Regions from separate parts of the Methylobacterium sp. NPDC097929 genome, predicted to be linked through region 2. Evidence: riboswitches for the same ligand, from Rfam matches in the RefSeq annotation. Region 2 holds a riboswitch; each other region holds the start of a gene.
What was found. A riboswitch is a leader RNA that binds a small molecule or an ion and turns the genes downstream of it on or off. The one in region 2 is predicted to bind cobalamin.
Positions count from the first base shown of each region.

Region 1: another riboswitch for cobalamin. It lies ahead of ACPCJR_RS19315 (CbtB domain-containing protein); the one in region 2 lies ahead of ACPCJR_RS19960 (TonB-dependent siderophore receptor).
Region 3: another riboswitch for cobalamin. It lies ahead of ACPCJR_RS17890 (TonB-dependent receptor plug domain-containing protein); the one in region 2 lies ahead of ACPCJR_RS19960 (TonB-dependent siderophore receptor).

Region 1 is NZ_JBMVEP010000009.1:84,299-94,011, reverse strand. It holds partial or broken gene ACPCJR_RS19360 (alpha/beta fold hydrolase) at 269-1,153, opposite strand; gene ACPCJR_RS19355 (hypothetical protein) at 1,360-1,806, shown strand; gene ACPCJR_RS19350 (hypothetical protein) at 1,807-2,040, opposite strand; gene fae (formaldehyde-activating enzyme) at 2,227-2,766, shown strand; gene fumC (class II fumarate hydratase) at 2,982-4,514, opposite strand; gene cobO (cob(I)yrinic acid a,c-diamide adenosyltransferase) at 5,159-5,761, opposite strand; gene cobU (bifunctional adenosylcobinamide kinase/adenosylcobinamide-phosphate guanylyltransferase) at 5,761-6,291, opposite strand; gene ACPCJR_RS19325 (MarR family winged helix-turn-helix transcriptional regulator) at 6,373-6,864, shown strand; gene ACPCJR_RS19320 (DUF1772 domain-containing protein) at 6,851-7,273, shown strand; cobalamin riboswitch at 7,329-7,528, shown strand; gene ACPCJR_RS19315 (CbtB domain-containing protein) at 7,571-7,753, shown strand; gene ACPCJR_RS19310 (CbtA family protein) at 7,779-8,552, shown strand; gene ACPCJR_RS19305 (DUF1636 family protein) at 8,545-8,964, shown strand; gene cobW (cobalamin biosynthesis protein CobW) at 8,961-9,713, shown strand, end outside.
Region 2 is NZ_JBMVEP010000010.1:26,809-36,521, reverse strand. It holds gene ACPCJR_RS19965 (DUF2778 domain-containing protein) at 1-637, opposite strand, end outside; cobalamin riboswitch at 938-1,147, shown strand; gene ACPCJR_RS19960 (TonB-dependent siderophore receptor) at 1,359-3,494, shown strand; gene ACPCJR_RS19955 (DUF1624 domain-containing protein) at 3,497-4,651, shown strand; gene urtA (urea ABC transporter substrate-binding protein) at 4,898-6,139, opposite strand; gene ACPCJR_RS19945 (urease accessory protein UreD) at 6,329-7,201, opposite strand; gene ureG (urease accessory protein UreG) at 7,201-7,845, opposite strand; gene ureC (urease subunit alpha) at 7,842-9,554, opposite strand.
Region 3 is NZ_JBMVEP010000007.1:233,238-242,950, forward strand. It holds gene ACPCJR_RS17880 (TonB-dependent siderophore receptor) at 78-2,204, shown strand; gene ACPCJR_RS17885 (DUF1624 domain-containing protein) at 2,204-3,385, shown strand; cobalamin riboswitch at 3,487-3,683, shown strand; gene ACPCJR_RS17890 (TonB-dependent receptor plug domain-containing protein) at 3,805-5,787, shown strand; gene ACPCJR_RS17895 (ABC transporter substrate-binding protein) at 5,795-6,640, shown strand; gene ACPCJR_RS17900 (FecCD family ABC transporter permease) at 6,637-7,683, shown strand; gene ACPCJR_RS17905 (ABC transporter ATP-binding protein) at 7,680-8,492, shown strand; gene ACPCJR_RS17910 (DUF6925 family protein) at 8,473-9,435, shown strand; gene ACPCJR_RS17915 (AAA family ATPase) at 9,428-9,713, shown strand, end outside.

The DNA.
Region 1 (9,713 bases), on a different contig from region 2:
GGAATAATGATCCGTTTATTTCGTGCTGGCGGTGGGATCGCTCCCGCCACTGCCGCTCGAACATGAAGGATTATCTTGTGCCTTCGAACGTGCGGTCGATTTCGAGCGAAATCCGGCCGATGCGCTCGGGTGGTGCGGACCTGGCCCGTGATCGCGAGGCAGAGCCGAAGCAATCCAGGGCGCTGCCCGGCACGGTCGCGCCATGGGATCGCTTCGCTGACGCTCGCGATGACGAGGGCGCGCCGACCCGGATCGAACGAGAGCCGTGTCAGCCTCCGATCCGCGCGAAGAAATCCGCGATCATCCCCGCTGCGGCGTCCGGCCGTTCCCGGTGGGGAAAGTGTCCGGCACCTTCGAACGGGGCGAGGTCGAGATCGGAGAAGGTTTCGCCGAGGTGGTCGGTCCAGGCGTAGGGAAACAGCGGGTCCTGCGTGCCCCAGCGGATGCCCGTCGGCACCGCGATCGGCGGCAGAGCCGGCGCTTCGCCCCGCAGCATGGCGAGCCGGCTCTCCCGCTGGCTCAGGTACCAGTTGAAGCCGCCCTGCAGGTTTCCGGGTGCCAGGAAGTTGTCGGTGAAGGCCTCCAGCACGTCGTCGAAGGCGGCCGGGTTGCCGCCGGCCCAGTGGCGCAGGAAGTGGCCGATATAGGCGCGGCAGCTCGCGCGGCTGGCGCCGACCACGTCCGCCGCGAAGGGCTTGAGGTGGAAGGACTGGTACCAGATCTCGGCCAGCATCTCCGGCCGGGCGAGCCGCGGGCCGATGCCGGGATAGGGGCAATCGAAGAAGAACAGGCCGGTGAGCCGATCCGGGGCCGAGCGCCCGAGCGCTTGCCCGACGGAGGCGCCGACATCGTGACCGACGAGGCCCGCCCGCTCGATCCCGAGGGCGTCGAGAAGGCCCAGGATGTCGGCGGCGTGCACCTCGGGGCCGGCCTGGTCGGACGGGCCGGGATCGGGTTTCTCGCTGGCGCCGAAGCCGCGCAGGTCCGGGGCGATCAGGCTGAAGCGGTCGGCCAGCCGCTGCATCACCGGCTCCCAGGTCAGCTAGAATTCCGGCCAGCCGTGCAGCAGCACCAGGGGCCGGCCGCTCCCGGCCCGGGCGAAGTGCAGCTGCACGCCGTTCGCGCTCACGCTCTCGTGCCGGATCTCCGCCATCGCCCTCGCCCCCGTCGCTGCGCCGCCGGGGCAACGGGGCGGCCCCGGTGGGCCGTTCCGGGGCGGCGACGACGAGGTCGTGCGGGGCCGCCACCGCGAAACCACGGCGGCGACAAGTTCGGGCGCGCGGCTTGACCGGGCAAGCTCAGCTGTTTCAATGCGCCCGATCCTGCCGTTCGCGGGGGAAGGCGCGCATGAGGCGGCAGATGGCGACGACAGTTCGGCGACTCGCGCTCCCGCTCGCGCTGGGTGCCGGCCTCTCCGTCTCGGGCTGCACCGGCTTCGGCTACATCTCCCAGACCTACGTCAGCCAAGTGCCGCAGGTCGTCACGATCGGCTGCAACGAGCCCTACGAGATCTACGACAACCGCCAGCGCCGCCGAGTTCTCGTGGTCTCGAACGCCCTGCGCGAGGTGACGGGCTGCGACGTCGGCAAGGTCGGCGCGGGACGTCCGCCCGCCGAGACCCGGGCCGCGCGCTTCCGCACGGCGGCGCGCACCTATCTCGACGAGACCGTGCGCGAGGATTGCAAGATCACCGGCGAGACCGTGTTCAGCGACCTGCAGACCGAGTTCGCCTATGCCTGCGATGCGCCGGTCGAGCCCCGCGGCACGCAGGTGCCGCGCCTGCCGGGACGACGCCTGCAGCGCTGATCAAGGCTCCGCGGGGCCTACGAAGGTCCGCTCCGTGGCATCGCCCGCCGCGGCCAGCAGCGCCCGGGCGAAGGCGCGGGCCTCGCCTCGGTCGAGGCTGAGGATCGCGGTGACCGGGCGGCCGTCGAGGTCGGGCAGGCCCAGTTCCAGGCGCACGCCCTCGCCCTCCGCCCGGGCGGACAGGCTCCAGCTCCGCTCAGGCCCCGTTGCCCCGCCTGTGCCGGGCTCGCTCATCGCCTCGATCCTCGCTGGTCCCGTTCGCCCCTGACATGAACGGTTTCGCCGCCGCAGACCAGGGGCGCGGCCCGGACGGGCGTGCGGGGACGGGCGATTGACGGGCGCGACCAGGGATGATGTCTGCGCGCCAGCCGCCCGCGGGGCGGAAAATCTCTTCCAACACACCGAACGGGGACGAGGAACATGTCCGAGATCTGGTTCCGCACCGGGGAGGCGACGGTGCTCGCCGCCGAGGGGCAATTCACCGACGCGATGCCGGAGGTGCTGATCGGCTCCACCCGCGGCCCCGTGGGCCACGCCTTCGCCGGCATGCTCGGCCAAGTGCAGGGCCACACCCGCATGTTCGTGGTGCGCGACCTCAACCAGCTCGTGCGCCCCTCCACGATCATGACCACCAAGGTCACGATCCACACGGCCGAATACGCCGAGCTGCTCGGCGGCGTGGTTCAGGCGGCCACGGGCGACGCCATCGTCGATTGCGTGATCGAGGGCATCCTGCCCAAGGACGGCCTCGACGAGCTCTGCATGATCATCACGATCTGGCTCGACGAGCGCTGCGGCAAGGACGAGAACCTCGACCGCAAGGATCTCTACCGCACCAACTACGAGGCGACGAAGCTCGCCATCGGCCGGGCGATGCGCGGCGAGCCGACGATCGACGAGCTGATCGCCAACCGCAAGACGGTGAAGCACTACGCGCTCGAGGACATCATCGAGTACTGAGTTTTTCCCAACGCGGCTCGGGCCGCGTTCCGCTCGACGGCGTTCGGACGGTCGCCGGTCGATCGCTTCGGGACGTGCGACTTGCCCCCTCTCCCCACGTGCGGGGAGAGGGTTGATCCTCGGCTTCCAAATTCCGCTCAAGGAAACCGTACCACGGCGTCGGTCCAACCGTTCCGCCGTGCCGGAACGATCGGACCGCCTCGCGCGAGAAAAACCTACTTCTTGGCGACGTAGGGGCTGACCATCTTGCGCGGATCGACGATCCGGTCGTAGTCGGCCTCGGAAACGTAGCCGAGCTTGAGCGCCGCCTCGCGCAGGCTGAGATCCTGCTCGTGCGCGAGGTGGGCGATCTTCGAGGCCTTGTCGTAGCCGATCGTCGGCGTCAGCGCCGTCACCAGCATCAGCGAGCGATCGACGTACTCCTTGATCCGCTTGAGGTTGGGCTGCGTCCCCTCGATGAGGTGCTTGCGGAAGTTCCGGCTGCCGTCGCCCAACAGGCGGATCGACTGCAGGATGTCGTAGATCATCACCGGCTTGTAGACGTTCATCTCGAGCGTTCCGCTGGCGCCGCCGAACCCGGTGCTGACGTCGTTGCCCATCACTTGGAGGGTGACCATCGTCAGCGCCTCGACCTGGGTCGGGTTGGTCTTTCCGGGCATGATCGAGGAGCCCGGCTCGTTCTCCGGAATGATCAGCTCGGCCAGACCCGCCCGCGGGCCGCAGGACAAGAGCCGGATGTCGTTGGCGATCTTGTAGAGCGAGCCGGCCAGCGTGCGCAGGGTGCCGGACAGGTGGACGAGTGCGTCGTGCGCGCCCTGCACCACGAACTTGTTGGGCGCCGTGACGAAGGGCAGGCCGGTCAGACGCGCGATCTCCTTGGCGCTCGCCTCGGCAAAGCCCGGCTGCGCGTTGATGCCGGTTCCGACCGCGGTGCCGCCCAGCGCCAGGCGGTAGACACCCTTCAGCGCGTCGTCGAAGCGCTCCAGGTTGTCGCTCAGCATCCCCGAATAGCCCGACCATTCCTGCCCGAGCGTGATCGGCACGGCGTCCTGCATATGGGTGCGCCCGATCTTGATGATGTCCTTCCACTCCTCCGCCTTGCCGGCGATGCTGTCCCGCAGCTCGGTGATGGAGGGCACGAGCCGCTGCCGGACCGCGATCGCGGCGGCCATGTACATCGCCGTCGGGAAGGTGTCGTTCGACGACTGGGCCATATTGACGTGGTCGTTGGGATGCACGGGATTCTTGCTCCCGAGCGGCTGGCCGGCGATCTGGCTGGACCGGTTGGCGATCACCTCGTTGACGTTCATGTTGAACTGCGTGCCGCTGCCCGTCATCCAGACGTTGAGCGGGAACATCTCCGCGTGCTTGCCCGCCAGGATCTCGTCGCAGGCCTGCACGATGAGCCCGTGCTGCGTCTCGCCGAGGCGGCCATCGGCGAAATTGACGGTGGCGGCGGCTTTTTTCAGGATCGCGTAGCTCGACACGAGTTCGCGCGGCATCCGCTCGATGCCGATATCGAAATTCTCGATCGCCCTCTGGGTCTGGGCGCCCCACAGCTTGTCGCAGGGGATCTTCACCTCGCCCATGCTGTCCTTCTCGACGCGGAAGCACTCGCTCTCCGCCGTCGACGGGGTTGCCGCGGGCTGCACGCCGGCCTCCGCGGCGGTCGCCCTCGGGAGGGCCGCGCCGGCCGCCAGGCCGATCGATGTGAGTAGCCCGGTCTTGAGGATGTCCCTGCGCTCCATGGAGCCGTGTCCTTTCTTGCTCTTGAAATCGACGGGCCGAGGAGGAGGCGCGACCGCAGCATGTCCGGCCGCTGCCCGCACGCGATCCTCCGGCGGGGCGCGCGATCGGTGGACCATCGTCCGCGGACGGGAGGAGCCCGGCGGGGCGACGGCTACGGTTCCATGCGCGCCGCGACCCGGGCAATCAATTGTTATGAAAAGCGCGGCCTGACACCCGCCTTGCCGTGTAGGCTTCCAGCGCGCTCTCTCGGTGAAAATATGCAAAATAGTGCTTAATTTCCGAGCGTTGGGCCAACCGCGTATCGATATAATTCAAATAGCTCGCATCGATACCGATCGCGCCGTCATTTCGATGCGTGCACGGTCGGTACGCGGGCGTTCTGCGCGGTGAGCCCCGTTTCGATCGCGACGGAGGTCGTCCCCCGCCGGGGTCAGGGCTGCGGCGGCCTCGGACCGGGACGGTGTTCCACGTCATCGAAGACGGGGCTTGGCCTCATCCCGTTTCCGGCCGATCGATCCGGGCTCGTCTCCCCCCATCGTCGCGAGCGGCATCGAGGCGACGGAACGGTGCGACGCTCCCGGAGATGGCGGCGCCCTGGATCACTTCGGCTTCGCCTCGCGATGAGGATCGAGCGAAGGTCGGATCAGAACTCGATCCCCTCCTGCGCCTTCACGCCGGCCGAGAAGTGGTGCTTCACGCTGCCCATCTCGGTGACGAGGTCGGCGGCCTCGATCAGCGCCGGCTTGGCGTTGCGGCCGGTCACCACGACGTGGAGATCGGGGCGCCGCGCGGCGAGGTCGGCCAATACCGCGTCGAGGTCGAGATAATCGTAGCGCAGGGCGATGTTGAGTTCGTCGAGGACGAGGAGACGGATGCTCTCATCCGCCATCAGCGCGCGCGCGGTCTCCCAGGCGTTGGCGCAGGCGGCGATGTCGCGGGCCTTGTCCTGCGTCTCCCAGGTGAAGCCCTCTCCGAGCGCCTTCCAGACGATCTGATCGCCGAAGCTCTTCAGGGCGCGGGCCTCGCCCGTGTCCCAGGCGCCCTTGATAAACTGCACCACGCCGACCCGGTGTCCGCGCCCGAGCATGCGCAGCACGAGGCCGAGCGCGGCCGTGGTCTTGCCCTTGCCGGGGCCGGTATGGACGATGAGCAGGCCCTTCTCGATTTTCTTCGAGGCAACCTCGGCGTCCTGCACCGCCTTGCGCTTGGCCATCTTTTCGCGGTGGCGCGTATCGTCTTCGGTCATCAAGGATTCTCGCGTGAGGGTTTGACCGTCAGCGGCAGGCCGGCGACGGTGAGCACGACCCGGTCGGCGTCCCGGGCGAGGCGCTGGTGCAGCCGCCCGGCCGCGTCGCGGAAACGGCGGGCGAGCGCATTGTCCGGCACGATGCCGAGGCCGACCTCGTTGGCGACCAGCACGAGCGGGCCCGGCGCCCCGGCGCAGGCTTGCGCCAGCGCCTCCGTGGCCGCCGAGAGGTCGGCTTCCGCCAAGAGCAGGTTGGTGAGCCAGAGCGTCAGGCAATCGACCAGGACCGGCCCGGTCGCGGCGGCCACCGCCTCGGGCAGCGCCGTCGGCACGTCGAGGGTGTGCCAGGAGCCGGAGCGCCGCGCCCGGTGCTCGCCGATGCGGGCGCGCATCTCGTCGTCCCAGGCCTGGGCGGTCGCGATGTAGAGCCAAGGGGCAGGGCAGGCCTCGATCAGCCGCTCGGCATAGGCGCTCTTGCCCGAGCGCGCCCCGCCGAGCACCAGGGTCATCCGGGGAGCGGCCTGAAGCATCCGCACCCTTTGCCCCAGACGCCGCCGGCGCGTCAAAGTCAGTCTATTGACAACATTGTGTCAAATCGTCAGCATGTTGTCATGACGCGATCGGATCACGAGGCTGCGGAAGCCGCGACGGCCCTGGTGCTGGAGATCTTCCGGTCCAGCGGCGCGCTGCTGGCCGCCGGTGACCGGCTGGTGGGCGATCTTGGCCTCACCAGCGCCCGCTGGCAGGTTCTGGGCGCCGTCGCGCTCGCCGCCGAGCCGCTGCCGGTTGCCCGCATCGCCCGGGACATGGGTATGACGCGCCAGGGCGTGCAGCGGACGGTCAACGATCTGGCGACTGCCGGCCTCGTGAGCTTTGCCGACAATCCTCACCACCTGCGCGCCCGCCTCGTTCTTCTCACGCCCGCGGGCCGGGACGCCTACGCAGCGGCGGCGGCGCGGCAGGCTCCCTGGGCGGCCGCGCTCGCCCGCGGTCTCGACCCTGCGGCGCTCGATGCGGCCCGCACCCTCGTGCGGACCATCGGCGAGCGGGCCAGCGAACGCCGGAGCGGCGAACGACCGGGAGACCACGATGCTGATCGGTGAACTCGCCCTCGTCGCGGCGGCGGCCTTCGCCGGCGCCGCGCTCTATGTCGGCTTCGTGGAGCATCCGGCCCGGCTGGTTCTCGACCCGGCTTCCCAATTGCAGCAATGGCGCCCGAGCTACCGGCGCGCGACCCGGATGCAGGGCGGCTTGGCGCTGGCCGCCACCGCGCTCGGCCTGCTCGCCTGGGCGCGTACGGGCGATCCGCGATGGGGGCTCGGGGCGGGGCTCGCGCTCGCCAACTGGCCCTACACGATGCTGGCGATCATGCCGACCAACCGCACCCTGCTGGCCGCCTCGGGGACCGATCCAAGCGTGGCGCCGCTGATGCAACGCTGGATCCGCCTGCACGCGGTCCGCAGCGGGCTCGGTCTTGCGGCAGTCGCGGCCTTCCTCTGGGCGCTGCGGTGATCGCGTCCGCTCGGTCGACCGGCGCCGGACACGTTGTGCGTCCGTCCGCATCAGGCTATGACCGCTCGGTGACGGTGCCCCGGCAACGGGGTGAAAAGGGAATGCGGTGAGAGGGTTTCTCGAAAGCCTCGATTCCGCGGCTGCCCCCGCAACTGTAAGCGGCGAGTTCCTGCCACGAGCCACCGGGCGATCCGGGAAGGCGGCAGGCGCGATCGCAGCCGCGAGCCAGGAGACCTGCCGTCCGGTGCGAATTTGTTCTCGAATGCCGCCGGTGGGGCGGCCGGAGCCCGTGACCCGATGACGACTGCGACCCTTCAGACCTCGGCCACCGCCACCCGTTCCGCCGAGGGCGCCCGTGCGCTCCTCGTGGCTGCCTTCCTCGGCCTCGGTCTCGTCTTCGTGGCCGGCTTCGCCCCGGCCTCGGTGCTGCACAACGCGGCGCACGACTTCCGCCACGCGCAGAACTTCCCCTGCCACTGATCGCGGCGCCCGCAAGGCTCGCATCATGATCGCACGGTTGTTGTCGGCGGCGCTCGTCGCCGGCTTTCTCGCGTCCGTCGTCGCGACGGGCCTGCAACTCGCCCTGACCTCTCCGCTGATCCTCCAGGCGGAGACCTACGAGGGCGGGGGTGCGCACGCTGCCGTCGCCCCCTCCGCCGCCGTCACTTTCGCCTCCCTGATCGTGCCGGCCCACGCCCCGTCGCAGCACAGCCACGGCGAGGGCGGCCACAACCACGGCCGGGCCGACGAATGGCAGCCCGCCCCGGGCCTCCAGCGCATGGCCTTTACCGGCCTCGCCACGCTGGTCGGCGGGGTCGGCTACGCCCTGCTGCTCGCCGCGGTGATGCTGGCCCTGCGCCGTGAACCGAACCCGCGCACCGGGCTCGTCGTCGGCGTCGCCGGCTTCCTCGCGGTGGCGCTCGCGCCCGCCATCGGCCTGCCGCCGGAACTGCCCGGCATGGGCGCCGCGCCGCTGGTGCTGCGCCAGTTCTGGTGGCTGATGACGGTGGTCGCCACCGGCCTCGGCCTCTACCTGATCGCCGTGCGCCGGGTGCCGCTGACGATCCTGGGCGGCCTCGTCCTGATCGTCGTGCCGCATCTCGTCGGAGCGCCGCAATCGCTCGACACGGTCTCGTCGCAGGTGCCGCCGGCAACCGCCGCGCAGTTCGCCGCGCGCTCGCTCGCCATCGGCTTCGTGTTCTGGGCGGTGATCGGGCTCGCCTATGGCTGGGCCTGGGGGCTGTTCGGCCGCGCGGCGGGCGCCCGCCGCCATGCCTGACGCAGCATCCGAGCCCGACACCGCGACCCTGTCGGTCTGCCTCACCTGCCGCGCGGCCGGAGACCCCGCCGAGCCGCGGGCCGGGGCGAGGCTCCTGGCGGCCCTGCGCGCCGAGGCCGAACGGGCGCCCGTGCCGGGGCTGCGGATCGAGGGCGCCGAGTGCCTCTCGGTCTGCAAGCGGCCCTGCACCGTGGCGGTCGCCTCGGCCCACCGCTGGACCTACGTCTGGGGCGATTTCGACGCCCTGGAAGACCCGGACAATTCCGCCCGCACCATCCTGGCGGGCCTGCGGCGCTATCTCGAGACCCCCGACGGCCTCGTGCCCTGGCGCGAGCGCCCCGAAGCCTTCCGCAAGGGCGTCGTCGCCCGCATCCCGCCGCTGACGGCGGCACGAGGGGAGATTTCATCATGAGCTTGGTCGAAAAAATCCCCTGCACCATCGTCACCGGCTTCCTCGGAGCCGGCAAGACGACGCTGGTGCGCCACACCGTCGAGAACGCCCGCGGGCGGCGGCTGGCGATCATCGTCAACGAGTTCGGCGATCTCGGTTTCGACGGCTCGTTCCTCGCCGCCTGCGGCATCGAGGGCTGCAACGAGGATTCGGTGGTGGAGCTGCCCAACGGCTGCATCTGCTGCACCGTGGCCGACGACTTCGTGCCGGCGCTGACCAAGCTGCTCGACCGGCCCGAGCCGCCGGAGCACATCCTGATCGAGACCTCCGGCCTCGCCCTGCCCAAGCCCCTGGTCCAGGCCTTCCAGTGGCCGGCGATCCGCTCACGGGTCACCGTGGACGGCGTGGTCGCGGTGGTGGACGGCCCGGCGGTGGCCTCCGGCCTGTTCGCCGACGACCCGGATGCGCTCGCCAACCAGCGCGCCGCCGACAGTTCCGTCGATCACGACAACCCGCTCGAAGAGGTATTCGAGGACCAGATCCTCTGCGCCGACCTCGTGGTGCTCAACAAGTCCGACCTCCTCGACGCGGCGGGCCGCGACAGGGTCCGGGCCGACATCCAGGCCCACCTGCCCCGCGCCGTCGAGATCGTCGAGACCGAGCACGGCCGGCTCGACCCGCGGGTGCTGCTCGGGATCGCGGCGGCGGCCGAGGACGACCTCGATGCCCGCCCCTCGCATCACGGCGAGGGCGAGGATCACGACCACGAC
Region 2 (9,713 bases):
CGTAGGCCATCGCCTTTTCCTGGGCCGGGGCGGCGGGCGAGGCGGGCAGATCGAACATCTTCTCGAAGAACGAGCGGTCGTCGGTGACCGCGGCACTGAACACGCTGCGGGTCGACTCGGCCGCGCGGGGCGAGGACGCCGCCGCGACGCGGGCGCTGCCGAGGCGCGCCGTCTGCATCCGAGGCTCGAAGCGGAACGCCTCGGGCCGGCGCACGGGCAGCGGAACGGTGAGCGCGACGCGGGCCGCGGTGGGCGGGGCGGGGCGGGCGGCCAGGGCCGGGGCGGGCAGTTCGGCCGCGGGGAGGGCGGCCAGGGGCGCGGCGGGCGCCGCGGCTGCCGGCACCGGGGCCACAGTGCGCGGCGCTGCCCGCGTGAAGCCGCGGCTGGCCGTCTGGAGAACGGGGGCGGGATCGAGCATCCAGGCCAGGGCGGCCGCCTGATCGGTCTCTGCCCGCTCGGTGCCGCCCGATGCCTGCGCCCCGTCCATCGCGGCAGGCGCCGCCGCATCCTGCGGCTGCAGCAGGCCGGCGAGCGCCAGCCCCCCGAGGGCGGTCAGCGCGAGCGCCGCGACCGGCAGCCGACGCCGACGGCGGACAGGCCGGGCGGAACGGTTCTGGACGAGCTCGGCGATGTCCATGGAGGCGGTACTCGGTACGCGGATCCCGCACGGCTCCCACCGTCATTCCCGCGGCAGATGCACGGAAATGGCGCACGGGATGGCTTCGCCGTTTAGGGAAGGATCAACCTTAAGCCTTCGTCATTGAACGGGATCTTGGTTAATCTTGCCTAAAAGCGTGCCGCGAAATCGTCGGTCACTGCCGCCCGCGACCGGCCTCCATGTCGCTGAGGGTAAAGGGCGCCGTGTCCGGCCGGACACAGAGAATGTTATGTTGTTACGTTTCGCTCCTCCGGTCGTTGACCGGGTGCCGCATTGCAGCGAAGGTGGTGCGGCCAAGGTTCCCGCGGACGCGTCGCCCGCGGGCTAAGAGGGAATTCGGTCCGTCCTTCGGGGCAAAGCCGGAGCTGCCCCCGCAACTGTGAGCGGTAAGCCCCCGTCGTAAACGGTCACTGGTGCCCCGTGCATCGGGAAGGCCGAGGGGGGTGTCGACCCGTGAGCCAGGAGACCTGCCTCGGCGCGACCATGTTCCCCGGACGGGGTGTTCCGGCGGTGTGCCCGAGCGGCGAGCGCGCGTCTTCGCGCACCGTCGGCCGGGCACGCGCCGCGGCTCCCCTCCGAACAGCCCCGAGCGCGCATCGTGAGAGTCCGGACGAACCTGATTGTCGGCGAGGAAGGCCCGCAGGCACGCCGCCTTGCGCGGCCGGCCCGCGCCGCGATCCTCCACCGGTGGCCGGCGGTTCTGCTCGCTGCGCTGCTGCCGGGCTCCGGCGCGCTCGCGCAGGAATCGGTGACGCTGGAGGAACTCGCGGTCGAGGGTGAGGCCTCCGGCCGCGGCGTCGGCAACGGGGCGCCGGCCGGCGGGACGGCGGCGGCCGGCACGATCGGCCTGATCGGCCCGACGCCGGGGTACCGCGCCGACCGCGCGGTGAGCAGCACGAAGACCGACACGCCCCAGCGCGACGTGCCGCAGATCGTGACGGTGGCCCCGCGCGAGGTCATCACGGATCTCGCCGCCACCCGCGTCGACCGCGTCTTCAACTACACGCCGGGCGTGGCCCAGCAGAACAATTTCGGCGGCCTGTCGGTGTTCAGCTACGCCATCCGCGGCGTCACGACCTCCGAGATCTACAAGAACGGCTTTCCCCTGAACCGCGGCACGCCGCCCCCGCCGGACACGCAGAACGTCGAGCGCGTCGAGGTGCTGAAAGGCCCCGGCGGCGGGCTGTTCGGGCGCAGCGATCCGGGCGGGCTCGTCAACATCGTCACCAAGCAGCCCACGCGCGAGCGCTTCCTCGAGATGGGCGGGCTGTGGGGCTCGTTCGAGCAGTTCCGCGGCACGGTGGATTCCGGCGGCGCGCTCAACGAGGACGGCACGCTCCTCTACCGCTTCAACCTCGCCGCCGGCCGGCAGGGCAGCTTTCGCGACTTCGTGGACGGCGACCGGCTGCTCGTCGCCCCCGTCCTGAGCTGGCAGATCACCCCGGACACGCGGATCACCGTCGAGACGGAGTTCCTGCGCAACCGCATCGTGTTCGACCGCGGCGTCATCGCGATCAACGGCCGGCTCGGAATCGTGCCGATCTCGCGCTTCCTCGGAGAGCCGGGCCAGAGCACCGATCAGACCAACAACACGATGCAGGTTCGCGTCGATCACCGCTTCAACGCCGATTGGCAGATGCGGCTCGCCACCCACTTCAACACCGGCACGCTGGAGGGCGAGTCGGCCGAGATCCGCGCCATCGCCGCCGACAACCGCACCGTTTCCCGCGACCGCAACGTGCGCGACTACCGCTGGGATACGGCGATCGGCCAGGCCGAGGTGGTCGGGCGCTTCGACACCGCCGGCATCGGCCACACGGTGCTGCTCGGCTTCGAGCGCGAGAGCACCGACAGCCGCGTGCTCTACCTGCGCTCGAACTTCCGCACGAACCCCTATGCCATCGACATCTATGATCCGCGCTACGGCCAGCCGCTGCCGCCGCTCACCATCCCGCGCAACAACCTGGAGCGAATCACCAACACGGCGCTCTACGCGCAGGACCAGATCAGCCTCAGCCCGGAATGGAAGGCGTTGCTGGGCGTGCGCTTCGACTTCTTCGAGCAGTCGTTCCGCGAGCGCATCCCGCGCTCCCAGGTGGATCAGACCTATTTCGCGGCCACCCCGCGGGCCGGCCTCGTCTACCAGCCGCTGCCCGAACTCGCGCTTTTTGCCAATGTCGGCACCAGCTTCCGGCCGAATATCGGCCCCGATGCCGCCGCCGTGGCGCTCTCCGGCCCGTTCGCGCCGGAGACCGGCATCGGCTACGAGGTCGGCAGCAAGATCGACCTGTTCGGCGGCGCCCTGGCGCTCACCGCCACCGCCTTCCGGGTCGACCGGGAGAACGTGCTGACGCCCGATCCCAACAACTCGGCCTTCTCGCTCGCCGCGGGCGCGGTGAGGAGCCAGGGCTTCGAGCTGACCGCCGCCGGCCAGATCACGCCGGAGATCAAGCTGCTGGCGGGCTACGTCTATGCCGACGCGGTCGTGACGCGGGACAACGTGCTGCCGGTGGGCACGCCGCTCATCAACGTGCCGCGCCATTCGGGCAGCCTTCTCGCCGTCCACGAGGTGCAGGCCGGGCCGTGGAAGGGCCTCGGGATCGGCGGCGGCGTGCGCGGCGTCGGTGAGCGGGCGGCGGATGCGGCCGACAGCTTCGTCCTGCCGGCCTATGTCGCGGTCGATGCGCTGGCCTATTACCGCTACGAGAACTTCCGCTTCGGGCTGAACGTCGAGAACGTGTTCGACACCGAATATTACGAGAGTTCTCTCAACCGCTTCCGGGTCTATCCCGGCGCGCCGCGCCGCTTCACCGGTACGATGACGGTGCGGTTTTGAGCATGACTCGGCAGGAGGACGCCGTTTCGCGCGCGCGCATCGGCAGCATCGACGCCCTGCGCGGGCTGGTGATGCTCCTGATGCTCGTCGATCACGTGCGCGAGTTCTTCTATCTCCAGGCCCAGGTGAGCGACCCGGTCAATCTCGCGGCGACGCCGCCGGGCCTGTTCCTGACGCGGGCCGCCTCGCATCTCTGCGCGCCGGTCTTCCTGCTGCTCACCGGCCTGTCGGCGCATCTCTACGGGCAGAAGCACGGCGGCCGGGCCGCGACCGCCCGCTTCCTGCTCACCCGCGGGCTCTTCCTGATCGTCCTCGAAGTCACGCTGGTGAACCTTGCCTGGACCCGCAGCCTGCTGCCGCCGATTCTCTACCTGCAGGTGATCTGGGCGATCGGGCTCAGCATGGTGGCGCTCGCCGCCCTGCTCTGGCTGCCGCGGGCGGTGCTGATCGCCCTCGCGCTGGCGATCATGCTCGGGCACAACGCGCTCGATCGCATCGTGCTGGCCCTCGACCAGCCGGGCTACGCGCTCTGGGCGATCCTGCACCAGCGGGGCATGATCCCGCTGCCCTGGGGCGCGGCGCGCACCTCCTACCCGGTGCTGCCCTGGATCGGCGTGATCGCGGCGGGCTACGCGCTGGGGCCGCTCTTCGGAGCAGGGATCGATCCGGCCATGCGCCGCCGACGCCTCGTCGCCCTCGGCCTGACGTGCCTTGCCGCCTTCCTGGCCCTGCGCGGCCTCAACGGCTACGGCGATCCCCACCCCTGGCAGGCGGGCAAGGACTGGGGGGCGAGCGCCCTGTCCTTCATCAACCTGACCAAGTACCCGCCTTCGGCCGACTTCCTGCTCGCGACGCTTGGTCCCGGCCTGCTGCTGCTCGCCGGGTTCGAGCACCTGCCGGCTCGCCTCCGCGGCGGGCTCACCGTCTTCGGCGGAGCGCCGCTGTTCTTCTACCTCGCCCATCTCTGGGCCCTGCGCGGCATCCACGACGGCCTTGCCGCTCTCGGTCTGGCCGGTCCCTCGGGCCGGGTCGAGGTGGGGGCGCCGGTCCAGATCTGGCTGATCGCGGCGGCGCTCGCGCTGGCGCTCTACCCCGCCTGTCTCGGGATGGTGTGGCTGAAGCGGCGCAGCCGGTGGCGGGGGTTGAGCTACTTGTAAAGGCCGACATCCGGGACGTGACCGCGTTGCGTGTGCATCCCCTCGCCCCGCTTGCGGGGAGAGGGCTTCGGCGACCTCGTCGTCGCCGAAGCGAGGCGGCAGCCGAAGGTGAGGGGGCGCATCAGGATGAGCCTCTTCCGTGACCGCCCCCTCACCTTCGCTCCGGCTATCGCCTCCGCTTCCCGCAGGCACGACAGGGTGCCTGCGGGCCTCTCCCCGCGCGCGGGGAGAGGGGGGAACAGCCGCTTACTGATACCCCTTCGGGAACGGGTTCGGCTCGATCAACTCGGGGCTCTCGTAGACCACGTCGAACTGGCCGTCCGCCCGTGCGCGGGCGACCCGCGTCTTCGACCAGAGGTGATGGTTCTCGTGGATCTTCACGGAGCCCTCCGGCGCGTCCTTCATCTCGATGCCGGGGGAGGCCTCGATGACCCGGTCGATCTCGAAGGAGCCGGCCTTCTCGACCGCCGCCTTCCACAGGAACGGGCTCAGGTAAGCCGCCTGCGTGGCGTCGCCGATCACGGTCTTCTCGCCCCAGCGCTTCCTGAAGTCGGCGACGAACTTCTCGTTGGCCGGGTTCTTGAGCGACTGGAAGTACTTCATGCAGGTATAGGCGTCGGCGATGTTCTCGCCGCCGATGCCGTCCACCTCGTCCTCGGTGACGGAGACCGTGACGAGGGTCTGCTTCTTGAGGTCGATGCCGGCGGCCTTGAGCTGCTTGTAAAAGGCCACGTTCGAGCCGCCGACGACGGTCGAGAAGATCACGTCGGGCTTCTTCAGCTTGATCTTGTTGATGACCGAGTTGAACTGGGTGTGGCCGAGCGGGAAGTATTCCTCACCCGCCACCGTGCCCTTCAGCACGCTGGTGATGTGCTTGGTGGCGATCTTGTTGGTGGTGCGCGGCCAGATGTAGTCCGAGCCGACCATGAAGAACGTCTTGGCGCCCTTCTCCTTGCCGACCCAGTCGAGGCCCGCCAATGTCTGCTGGGTCGCCTCCTGACCGGTATAGATGACGTTCTTGGACTGCTCCAGGCCCTCGTAATAGGTCGGATAATAAAGAAGACCGTTGTACTGCTCGAAGACGGGCAGAACCGCCTTGCGCGAGGCCGAGGTCATGCAGCCGAACACCGCCGCGCAATGATCGTTGACGACGAGCTTGCGCGCCTTCTCGGCGAAGGTCGGCCAATCGGAGGCGCCGTCCTCCTGGATGATCTTGATCTGACGCCCGAGCACGCCGCCGGACGCGTTGATCTGCTCGATGGCGAGTTTTTCCCCTTGCGTCGTTCCGGTCTCGGAGATCGCCATGGTGCCGGTGAGCGAGTGCAGGATGCCGACGGTCACCTCCGTGTCGGTGACGGCGAGCGCACTGGCGCCGGCCTGCGCGAAGGCCCGCCCGGGCAGGGCACCCAGCAGCGGGGAGGCGGCGAGGCCCAGCAGGAGCCGGCGGCGGAGATGAAAATGAGCGTCGTTTCGGTCACGCGAGCGCATGTGTCTTCGAAGTCCTTCGAACGTCATTCGGCAGATCGGCTCGAATGACGGCCGTCAGGCCGCCAGATGATGCCAGTGCCCCCGTCCATATTTCTTCTGAAGAAACCAAATTTCATCAAGGGGAATTGCTGTGCGGTCTGCCCATATTTCTTGCGATATGCTGCCTGCCTGGGCGGCGGCGGGCGGTCTCTACTTTCTGCGTCGCCCCGGCGTGCATCCGCTCAGGACCTCGAACACGATCCGGAACACCGCATCCATGCCAGCGGAGAGGGCGCCGCCGTCCGGGGCGAGCAGGCGCAGGCCGAGTCCCGCGCCGTTGGGCAGCGGGCTCAAGCCGGTCAGGCAGCCGACTGCGTCGGCCGCCTGCCTCAGGCGGAGGCCGGCCAAGCGCGCGTCGTCGGGCGCGCCGAGTACGACCATCGTGCCGTAGGCGCGGTGAGGCCCCATCGGCGAATCCGGCGCCGCGAACGCCGTCCCGTCGATGCGGCTGCGCTCCCGCACCAGCGCGCGCCCTTCAGGGGTGCGGATCGTCAGGCCGAGGTCGAGCCGGTCGAACGGACGGCCCTCGCCCGCGGGGTCGTGACAGGCCACGCTCTCGCTGACGATGGCGCGGGCGCCGGGCTCGGCGGTGATCTCGGTGGAGATGGCGAGATGCGCGCCGGGAAACAGGATGAGCGGATCGGGATTGAGCGCGAGGAAAGCATCCGCGGCGACCGTGAGCCGCGTCACTTGGCGTGAGGGTTCGGGGCTGCCGCGGTGCACGACCGTGCCGGCCTGCGTGGTGACGTGGACCCGCGCGCCGGGACGCGCCGCGATGTCGAGGGTGAGGTGATCGGCGGCGTAGAGGCCGCCCGAGGCCGATTGCAAGTAGAGGGTTGCGAGGTCGGGGCTCTCCGGATGCATCCGGAAGGCGCGGGTGATGTGGAACGGGTAGGGCACGCTCTGCCGCGACAGCACGGTGGTGCCGCCGCCGCGGGCGAAGACGAGGGAGGCCTGCACCCGGCGCCCGACCGGCGCGGTTGGGGGAGGCGTCTCGGGAAGGCCGTCCAGCGACAGGGCCATCAGGGCGCGAACAGCACGGCGCGGCAGATCGCGTCGGCCACCGCCTCCACGCCCTCGCCGGAGCGGGCATTGGTGGCGGCCACGGGCTTCTCGCCCCGCACCCGCGCGGCCTCCGCCAGCATGCCGGGCAGATCGACGCCGACATGCGGCGCGAGATCGGTCTTGTTGATGACGAGGAGGTCGCAGCGCAGCACGCCGGGGCCGCGTTTGCGCGGGATGTCGTCGCCACCCGCCACGTCGATCACGAAGATCCACCAATCGACGAGATCGAGAGAGAAGGTCGAGGCGAGGTTGTCGCCCCCCGACTCGAAGATCAGGAGCTGAAGCCCCGGAAACTTTGCCTCGAGATCGTCGCCCGCGGCGATGTTGAGGGTCGGGTCCTCGCGGATGACGGTGTGCGGGCAGGCGCCCGCTTCCACTGCCTCGACCCGGGCCGGGTCGATCAGCCCTGAGCGGCGCAGGCGCTCGGCATCCTCCTTGGTGACGAGGTCGTTGGTGACGACGGCGAGATCGACGCCGCGCGCCTGGAGCGCCGGGATCAGCCGCTCGATCAGCGCGGTCTTGCCGGAGCCGACCGGGCCGCCGATGCCGATGCGGGCGGCGGTGACGGATTCGGGCGGAGCGAGGGAGGGGGAAGCACTCATCGCAGCATGTACCGTTGAGCGAGCGGCAGGACGGTCGCGGGCTCGCAGGTGGCGAGCTGCCCGTCCACGAAGACCTCGAAGGTCTGCGGATCGACCCGGATGTCCGGGCAGGCGTCGTTCCAGAGCATGTCGGCCTTGGTGAGCCGGCGGGTGCCGCGGGCCGGCAGCAGGTTCTTTCGCAGGCCCAGGCTCTCGCGAAGCCCCCCCTCGATCGCCAGCGGGTGGACGAAGCAAGCCGACAGTCCCTGCTTGGCGAGCCCGAAGGCACCCCATTGCGGGCGCATCAGCATCGGCTCGCAGGTCATCAGCGAGGCCGCGGAATCGCCCATGGCGCCCCAGGCGATGAAGCCGCCCTTGATCACGAGTTCCGGCTTGATGCCGAAGAAGGCCGGGCGCCAGATCACGATGTCGGCCATCTTGCCGGGCTCCAACGAGCCGATATGCTCCTGGATGCCGAAGGTGCGCGCGGCGTTGATGGTGTATTTGGCGATGTAGCGCTTGATCCGGGCGTTGTCGCCGAAGCCCCGCCGCTCCTCGGGCAGGGGGCCGCGCTGGTCCTTCATCTTGGAGGCGAGCTGCCATGTCCGGCAGATCACCTCGTGGATGCGGCCCATGCCCTGGCTGTCGGAGCCGAGCATCGAGATCGCGCCGATATCGTGCAGCACGTCCTCGGCCGCGATGGTCTGCGCCCGGATGCGGCTCTCGGCAAACGCCACGTCCTCCGGCAAAGCCGGGTTGAGGTGGTGGCACACCATCGTCATGTCGAGGTGCTCGTCGAACGTGTTGACCGTGTAGGGATTGGTCGGGTTCGTCGAGGAGGGCAGGCAATGGGGCAGCCCCGCCACGCGGATGATGTCGGGCGCGTGCCCGCCGCCCGCTCCTTCCGTGTGGTACATGTGGATGGTGCGTCCGCCGATCGCCGCCAGCGTGTCCTCCACGAAGCCCGACTCGTTGAGCGTGTCGGTGTGGAGCTGGACCTGGAAGTCGTATTCGTCGGCAAAGCCGAGGCAGGCATCGATCGCCGCCGGCATCGCCCCCCAATCCTCGTGAATTTTTAAGCCGAGCACGCCGGTCTCGAGCTGTTCCTTCAAGGCCGCCGGCTTGTGGGTATTGCCGCGTCCCAGAAAGCCGAAATTGACGGGCCAAGCTTCCGCTGCCTGAAGCATCTTTCCCGTGTTGAACGGCCCGCCGGAATCGATGCCCACCGTGATCGGCCCGAGCGAGCCGCCGAGCAGGGTGGTGATGCCCGAGGCGATGGCGTGGTCGGGCAGGCCGGCGGAATCGAAGTGCACGTGCACGTCGATGGCGCCCGGCGTCGCGATCAGCCCCTCGCAGTCGCGCACCGTGGTGCCGGCCGACACGATCAGGCGCGGATCGACGCCGTCCATGATCGCCGGGTTGCCGGCCTTGCCGAGGCCGACGATGCGCCCGTCCTTGATGCCGAGATCGCCCTTCACGATGCCGATCACCGGATCGATGACGAGGACGTTGCAAAGGAGGAAATCGAGCGCGCCTCCCGCCGCCGTGACGCCGGGCGCGAGCCCGATGCCATCCCGAAGAGTCTTGCCGCCGCCGTGCAGGCACTCGTCGCCGTAGACCGCGTGGTCGTTCTCGACCACGGCGACGAGCGAGGTGTCGGCGAGCCGCACGCCGTCGCCGGTGGTGGGGCCGTAGAGGGCCGCATAATCGCGCCGGGGGATCGTGACCATTTTTTGTGACTTTCCCTCAGAACCTGTTCGACGGGCTCATCCCACCCCACCCCCTCATCCTGAGGTGCTGCGCAGCAGCCTCGAAGGAGGGCTCCAGACGTCGCTGAGCGAACCGGAGCCCTCCTTGGAGGCCCGCCGAGGCGGGCACCTCAGGAAGAG
Region 3 (9,713 bases), on a different contig from region 2:
AAGCACCACCCCCGGGGGGATCGCCCAGACCTCGTTCGCGGTGACGTGCCACTGCCGTCGCCCGAGGTCAGCTTCCCGTGTCCCGCCCGAAATCGCCGCTCCGGCTCTGCCTATCCGCCACCTCCGTCGCGCTCGCCCTTGCCAGCGGCGGCCCGGCCTGGGCCCAGGGCACGCGTAGGGAGTCGTCCGAGACCTCCGTGGTGCTCGATCCGATCTCCGTCGAGGGCACCTTCACCGCCACGCCGACCTATCGGGTGGAGGAGCTCTACAGCGGCACCAAGACCGTGACGCCGCGGCGCGACGTGCCGCAGCAGGTCGATGTCGTACCCCGGGAGGTTCTGCTCGACACTACCGCCACCCGCGTGGAGCGCGCCCTCGACTACGTGCCCGCGGTCGGCAAGCAGAACGACTTCGGCGCCCAGAACCTCGCCCTGTACTCCGTGCGCGGCTTCGCCACCCAGGATATCTTCCTCAACGGCTTCAACATCGCCCGTGGCTACAACGGTGCGCCCGACACGCAGAACGTCCAGTCCATCGAGGTCCTAAAAGGCCCGGCCGGCGCACTCTACGGCCGCAGCGACCCGGGAGGCACCGTCAATATCCTCACCAAGCAGCCCGTCGCATTGCCCTTCGTCGAGATGGGCACCCTGTTCGGCAGCTTCGGGACGGCGCGTACCACGGTCGATGCCGGCGGTCCCCTGAGCGAGGACGGCACGATCCTCTACCGCTTCAACGGCGCGCTCGCCCGACAGGACAGCTTTCGCGATTACGTCGACGGCGACCGCGTCCTGGCGGCTCCGGTCGTGAGCTGGCAGATCAGCCCGGACACCAAGCTCACGGTCGAGACGCAGTACCTGCGCAACCGCCAGACCTTCGACCGCGGGACGGTCGCGGTGAACAACCGCCTCGGCCTCGTCCCGCGCTCGCGCTTCTTCGGCGAGCCGGGCGACAACTCCGTGTCGGAGAGTGGGATCGTGCAGGTGCGCCTGGAGCACGCCTTCAGTCCCGACTGGCAGCTTCGGGTCGCCGGGCATTTTAACACCGGCAGCCTGACCGGCCTGCAGACGGGCGCCACCGGGCTGCTCGACGACGGGCGAACCCTGCTGCGCGAGTTCCGCCGCCACGACTTCACATGGGGCGTGGCCATCGGACAGGCCGAGCTCGTCGGGCGCTTCGACACCGGACAGTTCGCCCACACCCTGCTGCTGGGCCTGGAGCACGAGCGCTACAACAGCACCGAGAACCTGCTTCGCTCGACCCCGCGCCTGGACCCGTTCGCGCTCGACCTCTTCAACCCGGTCTACGGCCAGCCCAAGCCGCCCTTCACGCGCCGCTACAGCGCCAGCGAGAACGTCGGCAACACGGCGGTCTACCTGCAGGACCAGATTGCGCTGAGCCCCGAGTGGAAGCTGCTCCTCGGCAACCGCACCGACTTCTACAACCAGACCTTCCGCGACAAGGTCGGCGGCGAGCGCACCGAACAGGACCGCACCGGCTTCTCGCCCCGCGCCGGCCTCGTCTACCAGCCGCTCTCCTTCCTCTCGCTCTATGGCAATGTCGCTGCCTCGTTCCGGCCGAACACCGGCTTCGACAGCGCGACGCGGCCCTTCGCCCCGGAGACGGGCTTCGCCTACGAGGTGGGGGCCAAGCTCGACCTCTTCACGGGCCTCAGCGTCACCGGTGCGGCCTTCCACATCGAGAAGGAGAACGTGCTGACCACCGACCCGCGGGACTTCTTCTTCCAGATCGCGGCCGGCGCCGTGCGCAGCCAGGGGTTCGACCTGAGCGTCGTCGGTCAGGTGACGCCCGAGTTCCGCGTCATAGGCGGCTATGCCTTCATCGATGCCCAGGTCACGCGCGACGAGGTTCTGCGGGTCGGCTCGCCGCTCCTGAACATCCCACGCCATTCGGGCAGCCTGCTCGGCGTCTACGAGGTCCAGGCGGGCGACTGGAAGGGCTTCGGGTTCGGCGGCGGGTTTCGGGCCGTCGGCTCGCGCCTCGGTGACAGCGGCAACGAGCGGTTCCGGCTGCCGGGTTACGTCCTGACCGACGCGCTGGCCTACTACCGCTACGAGAACTTGCGCTTCGGGATCAACGTCGACAACATTTTCGACGAGACCTATTACGAGCGCTCCTACAACAGCTTCTGGGTCGGCGTCGGCGAGCCAAGGCGCGTGACGGTCAGCATGACGGCACGCTTCTGATGGGCGTTCACCCTGGAACGCTTGAAGCGTCGACAGAGGCATCGGCCGCGACCGGACGCATCGCCTCCATCGACGCCCTGCGCGGGCTGGTGATGGTGCTGATGCTCCTCGACCACCTGCGAGAGACCTGGTTCCTGCACGTACCGGTCGCCGATCCGGTCGACGCGAGGACTGCCCTGCCGGCCTTGTTTCTGGCCCGCCTCGCGGTCAGCCTGTGCGCGCCGGTCTTCATCGTGCTGACCGGCGTGGCCGCGTACCTGTTCGGCACCCGGCACACCCTGGCGGAGACGCGCGCCTATCTGGTGAAACGCGGCCTCGTGCTGATGGCCTTCGAGGTGTTCTACCTTTCCAAACTGTACTGGGGCGTGGCCAGCCCGACGCTCTGGCTCCAGGTGATCTGGTGCATCGGCGTGTGCATGATCGTCCTGGCGGCGCTGATCGGCCTGCCGCGCCGGGTTCTCGTCGCGGTCGGGCTCGTGATCGTGTGCGGTCACAACCTCCTCGACCCGATCCGGCTCCTACCGGACCAGCCGCTGTTTCCCGTCTGGGCCCTGCTGCATCAGCGGGACGTCATCGCGCTTCCCCTCGGGCTGGTCGCCAAGACGACCTATCCGGTGCTGCCGTGGATCGGTGTCATCGTGCTCGGGTATGCGGTCGGACCGTGGTTCCTGCCCGGCGTCGCCACGCGCACGCGGGAGCGCCGTTTCGCGGCGCTGGGCTGCGCGATGCTGGTCGCCTTCGCACTGCTGCGCCTGGCGAACGGCTACGGCGACAAGCCTTGGTTCGTCGTAGACGGCAGCGACCTGCGGACCGCGATGAGCTTCCTCGCGCTGACGAAATACCCGCCCTCGCTCCTGTTCCTGCTGCTGACGCTCGGGACCGGGGCGCTGCTGCTCGTGGCGTTGGAGCGGATCGGCGACCGCCCGCTCGTCGCGGCGCTGGCGGTGTTCGGCGGCGCGCCGATGTTCTTCTACCTGCTCCACCTCACGGTTCTGCGGCTGCTATACCATGGCGCGTTCGCGACCTGGGGCGCGACCCAGGGCACCGTGTTCGGCGTCGCCGATTACGGGTGGGTTCTCGTTTGGTACGTCGGGCTGATCGTGCCCCTCTACCTGCCGACGGCCTGGTTCTCGCGCTTCAAGGCGTGGAGGCGCGACATCGCTTGGCTCAAGTACCTGTAGTTCGGCTTGCGCGACAGGCGCCGATGCCTCGTCATCGGCGCCCCGGCACGAAACCAGAGGGAGGCCGGGCTCCAATTACATTGACTTGGCTCGCAAGCCTGAAATAACTTGAGCTTGACGGTTCCCCTCGGGGATCAAAAGGGAACGCGGTGAGGGCGCAAGCTCGATGCCGCGGCTGCCCCCGCAACTGTAAGCGGCGAGCCTTCCGCCACCATGTCACTGGGCAGCCTCGCCCGGGAAGACGGTGAGAGGGCAGCGACCCGCGAGCCAGGAGACCTGCCGTCAGTCGTGGTCACACGCGAAACGCATCGGGCGGGGTGTCCTGGTGGGTGTCGAAGCGCCGTGATCCCGTGAGGACGCGAGCGCCGAGGCCTCGTTCGCGGTGACGTGCCACTGCCGTCACCCGAGGCTTGTCTCCCGTGCCCCATTCCCCTGGTTCCGCTCTCCGGAGCGTCCTGGCGCTATCCTGCGCCGGATCGGCCCTGCTAACAGCAACCTTCGCCAACGCCCAACAGACCGCGGCCCCCTTTGCCGCCGCCCCGGCCGGCGTCGAGACCACCCTCGACGAGATCTCAGTCGCGGCGACCGGCGTGCCGACGCCGACCGCCCAGGTCGGATCGAGCGTGACCGTCCTAACCGAGCGGACGCTCGAACAGCAGCAACGCCGCACCGTCCCGGACGCGCTCCAGCAGGTGCCGGGCCTCAACGTCGTGCAGACGGGTGGTCCCGGCGGCCAGACCTCCGTCTTCATCCGCGGCGCCAACTCCAACCACACCAAGGTGCTGATCGACGGCATCGACGCCACCGACCCGTCGAACGGCAACGGGTCCTTCGATTTCGGCCAACTCCTAACGGATGACCTCGCCCGCATCGAGGTGCTGCGCGGCCCCCAGAGCGGCCTCTACGGCTCGGACGCCATCGGCGGCGTGGTCTCCTTCACGACCAAGCGCGGCGAAGGGCCGGCGCGGGCGTCGCTTCGCCTGGAGGGCGGCTCGTTCGGGACCTTCAACCAGTCGGGCCGGATCAGCGGCTCCGAGAACGGCTTCGACTACTCGGTCTCGGTCTCCCATTTCCGGGCGGCCGCAACACCGGTCACACCGCCCAACCTCGTGCCGTTCGGACGCCCGATCCATCCGAACTTCTACGACAACGAGACCGTCTCGGCGAAGTTCGGCTACCAGTTCACCGACACGTTCCGCATCAACTCGGTCACGCGCTTCATCAACTCGCGGCTGCTGCTGACGGGCGACGACTTCAGCACCTTCCCGGCGGCACCGGCGGCCTTCCGCAGCGAGGCGGCGGTCCAGCAGGTCTTCACCCGCAACGAGGCCGAGTGGACGCCGTTCGCCGGCTTCCACAACATCCTCGCCATCAACTACTCGAACCTATTCAACCGGCAGCAGGGACCGCTCGACCCGCTGGCGACGCCCGACGCGACCACGGGCCTGGGTGAACGGACACGCTTCGAGTATCGCGGCGACTACCTTCTCTCCCCCGGCAACATCGTGTTGTTCGGCGCCCAGCGGGACGAGGAGAGCCTGTTCACGACCTCGCCAGGCTCCGTTCCCGACTCCCTGCGGGCGAGGAACGGCAACACCGCGGGTTACGGCGAGGTGCAGCTCACACCGTTCGACCGCGCCTTCCTCGTCGCCAATCTGCGCCATGACGAGAACGACCAGTTCGGCCCGGCCACCACCTTCCGGGTCGCGCCGAGCTACATCCTGCCCTTCTCCGACACGCGCCTGAAGGGCAGCGTCGGGACCGGCTTCAAGGCGCCGACGCTGAGCCAACTCTACCAGAGCTTCCCGGCGTTCAACTTCTTCGCCAACCCGAACCTCAAGCCCGAGGAGAGCCTCGGCTACGATGCCGGGTTCGAGCAACCGCTCGGCGACCGGGTCTTGGTTGGAGCCACCTACTACCGCAACGACTTCACCAACCTCATCAACACCAACGCGAGCTTCACCTCCAACGAGAACGTCGGCAAGGCGGTGTCCTACGGCGCGGAGGCGTTCGTCTCGGTCCGGTTCTCGGAGACGCTGTCGGGCCGCGTCGACTACACCAACACCGTCACCAAGAACGAGATCACGGGTCAGGAACTCCTGCGCCGGCCGCGACACAAGGGCAGCGCCACGGCGTTCTGGAACCCGCTGCCGGGCCTGACCTTCAGCGGCACGGTGATCGTGCTCGGCTCCTTCGTCGACGGAAACCGGGACTTCTCCGTCCCGCGTCTGAAGAATCCCGGCTTCACCCTCGTCAACCTCGCGGTCAACTACGACGTCAACGAGACCGTCAGCGTGTTCGGTCGCATCGATAACCTATTCGACCGCCGCTACGAGAACCCCACGGGGTTCCTCGGGCCGGGGCTTGCCGTCTATGGCGGCGTGCGCCTGACCACGTTCTGAGGTGAGGATGCCATCACGGGCCATCATCGCGTTCTGGGGCATCCTGGCCTTCGGGCCCGCAGCCGGCGCTACGGGCACGAACGAGGCGCCCGTGCGCGTGGTCTCGATGAACCTGTGCGCGGACGAGCTCGTCCTGCAGCTCGCCGACCGCGCTCAGGTGCTGGCCGTCACCTATCTCGCAAGTGACCCCCGCGGATCGACGGTCGCGTCCGAGGCCGCCGGAGTTCCGGTGACGCGCGGCCTGACCGAGGAGGTCGTCGCGCTTCGGCCAGACCTCGTCATCGCGGGCGCCTTCACGACGCGCACGACCGTCGGCATGCTCAGGCGCGTCGGCGCGCCCGTGCTCGAACTCGGCGTGCCGGCCGACCTGGACGGCGTGCGTGCCCAGATCCGGCAGGTCGCGGAAGCACTTGGGTACCCCGAGCGGGGGGAAGCCTTGATCGCGGACCTCGACGCCAAGCTCGCAACGGTCATCCCGTCGACCCGGCCGTTGCGGGCCCTCGTCATGCGCCCGAACGCCTTCACGGTCGCACCCGGCGGCCTCGGCGACGCGCTCATCCGCGCCGCCGGCCTCGTCAACGTCGCAGCCGAGATCGGACGCGACCGGTTCGGGCAGGTACCGCTCGAAGCCGCCGCGCTCGCGGACGCCGACCTGATCGTGGTGGACGAGGGGGCGCCGGGCCTGCCTTCGCTCGCCGACACGCTCCTGCACCATCCCGTCTTCCGCGCTCTTGCGGGGAAGGGTCGGACCGTCTCCATCCCGAACCGCTTCTGGACCTGCCCGGGCCCCCAGGTCGCCGAGGTCGTGGCACGGCTGGGGGCCGCCGCGAACGCGCGGGCGCCTCGGCCATGAACGCACCGGTTCGAGCCATCGCCGATCCCGTCTCGCGGCGCCCGGACACGCCGCGCGTCCATCGTGCCGTCGTTGCCGTCCTCGGCGCCGCCGTCCTAGCCCTGACGTTCGCGTCGGTCGCCATCGGCTACGCGCCCTTCGATGTGCCGGCCGCCTTCGCGGACATCGTCGCGGGCCGGACCACGCTGCCCGCGATGGTGCTGTGGGAGTTGCGCATCCCGCGGGCGCTGCTGGGCGGCCTCGTCGGGTTCAGCCTCGGCCTGACCGGAGCTGCGATGCAGGGCTACCTGCGCAACCCGCTGGCCGATCCCGGCATCCTCGGCATCTCCTCGGCTGCGGCCCTGGGCGCCGTGCTGGTCTTCTACGGCGGCCTTGCCGCCTCTCTGAGCCTTGCCCTTCCGCTCGGCGGCATCGCGGGCGCGGGCGTGGCGGCGCTGCTCCTCAACGCGCTCGCCGCCCGCGGCAGCTCGACCCTCGGATTGATCCTGGCCGGCGTCGGCCTGTCGAGCCTTGCGGGTGCGCTGACCGCCCTGGCCCTCAACCTGTCGCCCAACCCCTACGCGGCCCTGGAGATCGTGTTCTGGCTGATGGGGTCGCTCAGTGACCGCAGCGTGGACCACGTCCTCCTCTGCCTGCCGCTGATGGTGGTGGGCTGGGGCCTGATGCTCTCGACCGGCTCCGCCCTCGACGCCCTGACGCTCGGCGAGGACACCGCTGCGAGCCTCGGGGTCAATCTCGTCTCCGTGCGGCTTCGGCTCGTCACCGGCGCGGCGCTCGCGGTGGGAAGCGGGGTGGCGGTGTCGGGTGCCATCGGCTTCGTCGGCCTCGTGGTGCCGCACCTGATGCGCCCGCTCGTCGGGGCCCGTCCCGGCGCCGTCCTGCTGCCGAGCGGGCTCGCCGGCGCGGTCCTCGTGCTCGCCGCCGACATCGGCGTCCGCCTTCTCGCCACCCGCCCCGAGCTGAAGCTCGGTGTGGTCACCGCGCTCGTCGGGGCGCCGTTCCTGATCGTCCTTCTGCTGCGCAACCGCGGAGGACGGGCATGAGCCTTGCCCTCCACGAGGTTCGGATAACGCTGGGCGGCCGGACCATCCTGTCGGACATTGACCTCGTCCTGGAGCGCGGACAGTTCGTCGGGCTCGTCGGGCCGAACGGAGCCGGCAAAACGTCGCTGCTGCGCGTCCTGGCGGCGTTGGTCGCCCCTGCACGAGGCCGCGTCACCCTCGACGGTCGCGCGCTCGCCGACTTGCACCGCGACGAGCGGGCACGCCGCATCGCCGCCCTGTTCCAGGGCGCCGGGGTCGGGTGGCCGATGACGGTGCGCGAGATCGTGGCGCTCGGTCGCCTGCCGCACCGTCGCGCCTTCGCAGGGCTCTCGGACGCCGATCAGGCCGCGGTAGCGCGGGCGATGGCGCGCACCGATGTCGGGCACCTCGCCGACCGGACCGAGCCGACCCTGTCATCGGGCGAGCGCATGCGCGCGCTGCTTGCCCGGGCGCTCGCGGTCGAGGCCGAGTGGCTGCTGGCCGACGAGCCCGTCACCGCGCTCGACCCTGCCCACCAACTCGATGCCATGGCGCTGCTGCACGCCGCCTCGCGTGACGGCACCGGCGTGGTCGCTGTTCTGCACGACCTCGCGCTGGCCACGCGGTTCTGCGACCGGATCGTCGTGCTGTCCGGCGGCCGGCTCGTTGCGGACGGCACGCCGGAGGAGGCGCTGACCGACACCTTGCTCGCCCGCGTGTTCGGCGTGACGGCGGAACGGGGGCAGGCGGCGGACGGGACCCGGTACATCCTGCCCTGGGCGCGGTTCGGGGCGACGAAGGAGACGAGCGATGGCGTCATCATCCTCTGATGCGGTCACGGACCTGCTGCGCGACGCCCTGGCCGACCCTGGCACCGCCTGGAGCCTCGGCAGCTTCGGCGCCATCGCCGAGTTCATGCGCGACCCGGACGAGGCGGTCTCAGTCCTGCCGGACGACCGTCTCGGCATGGCGACCGAGCGCGGCGCCATCGCCTTGACCGCCTGTCCCGGCCTGCGCCCCGTCGCCTACGAGACCTCGGTCGCATCCGGGTGGAACCACGCCGTGGCCCTCTGCCTCCCGGAGGCGAGCTGCGCCATGAGCCGACGCGCCGTGGTGACCGAACTCGGCCCGGACCGCGAGGCCGCCCGCGAAAGGGACCGGGACGCCATCCTGTTCGACCTCGGTCTCGATCTCCTCGCGGTCGATGCCTGCGTGCGCACGAGCGACCCCGAGGCCATCGCCTGCCTCCGGTCGGGCGTCGGGCGCCCCCTGTTCGACTATGCGAACCCCATCGGTCGCCACCTCGTCGCGATGAGCCCGCATCGCGTGTTCCTCGCTCAGGTCGGCCGCATCGAGGTCTATGCACCGATCCCGGGACCCGGCGGCACGAGCCCGGAGGGACCGCACACCCACGTCCTGCCCAAGCTCCTGCGCAGCGGGCGCACGCATGCAGCGACGACGCCGATCCCGGCGGGCTGGGTGCCCTGCGCCGCACTCCACCCGGCTCACCCCTACAAGGACATGCTGGGCCAGCGGATCGACTTCGACGCTACCCGGCATGCGGCCTTCCAGGAGTTGCTCGACCGCTGGGGCGATCCGGACCTGCTCGCAGTCAAGCGGGGCGGCGAACCTCGCCCGGACAGCCCAGTGTCGAACCGCCACGCCCAAGCCGCCCGCCGCGTCGCCGAGCTCCAGGCTCGCTATCTCCGGGGCGAGGTCGTCGAGGCCGATCCCGACGCCGACGAGGACGAGACCGTCGCCGACCATGCCTGAGTTAGGTCGTCAGCGCGTGGTCGGGCTGATCGGCTGTCCCGGGGCGGGCAAGACGACCTACGCGCGTCGTCGGTTCGATCCGCTTGATGGCTGGGTGCACCTGACCCTGGATGATTTCCGGCAGGCGCTCTGGCCGCCGGACCGGCAGATCTATTGGCAAGCTCGCCACGGGGTCTGGGACCGGCAGGCCCACCATCTCCTGCATGCGGTGAAGGTCGCCGCCCTCGACACCGCCCTCGCTCAGGGCTTCAGCGTGGTGATGGCCGACACCCACCTGA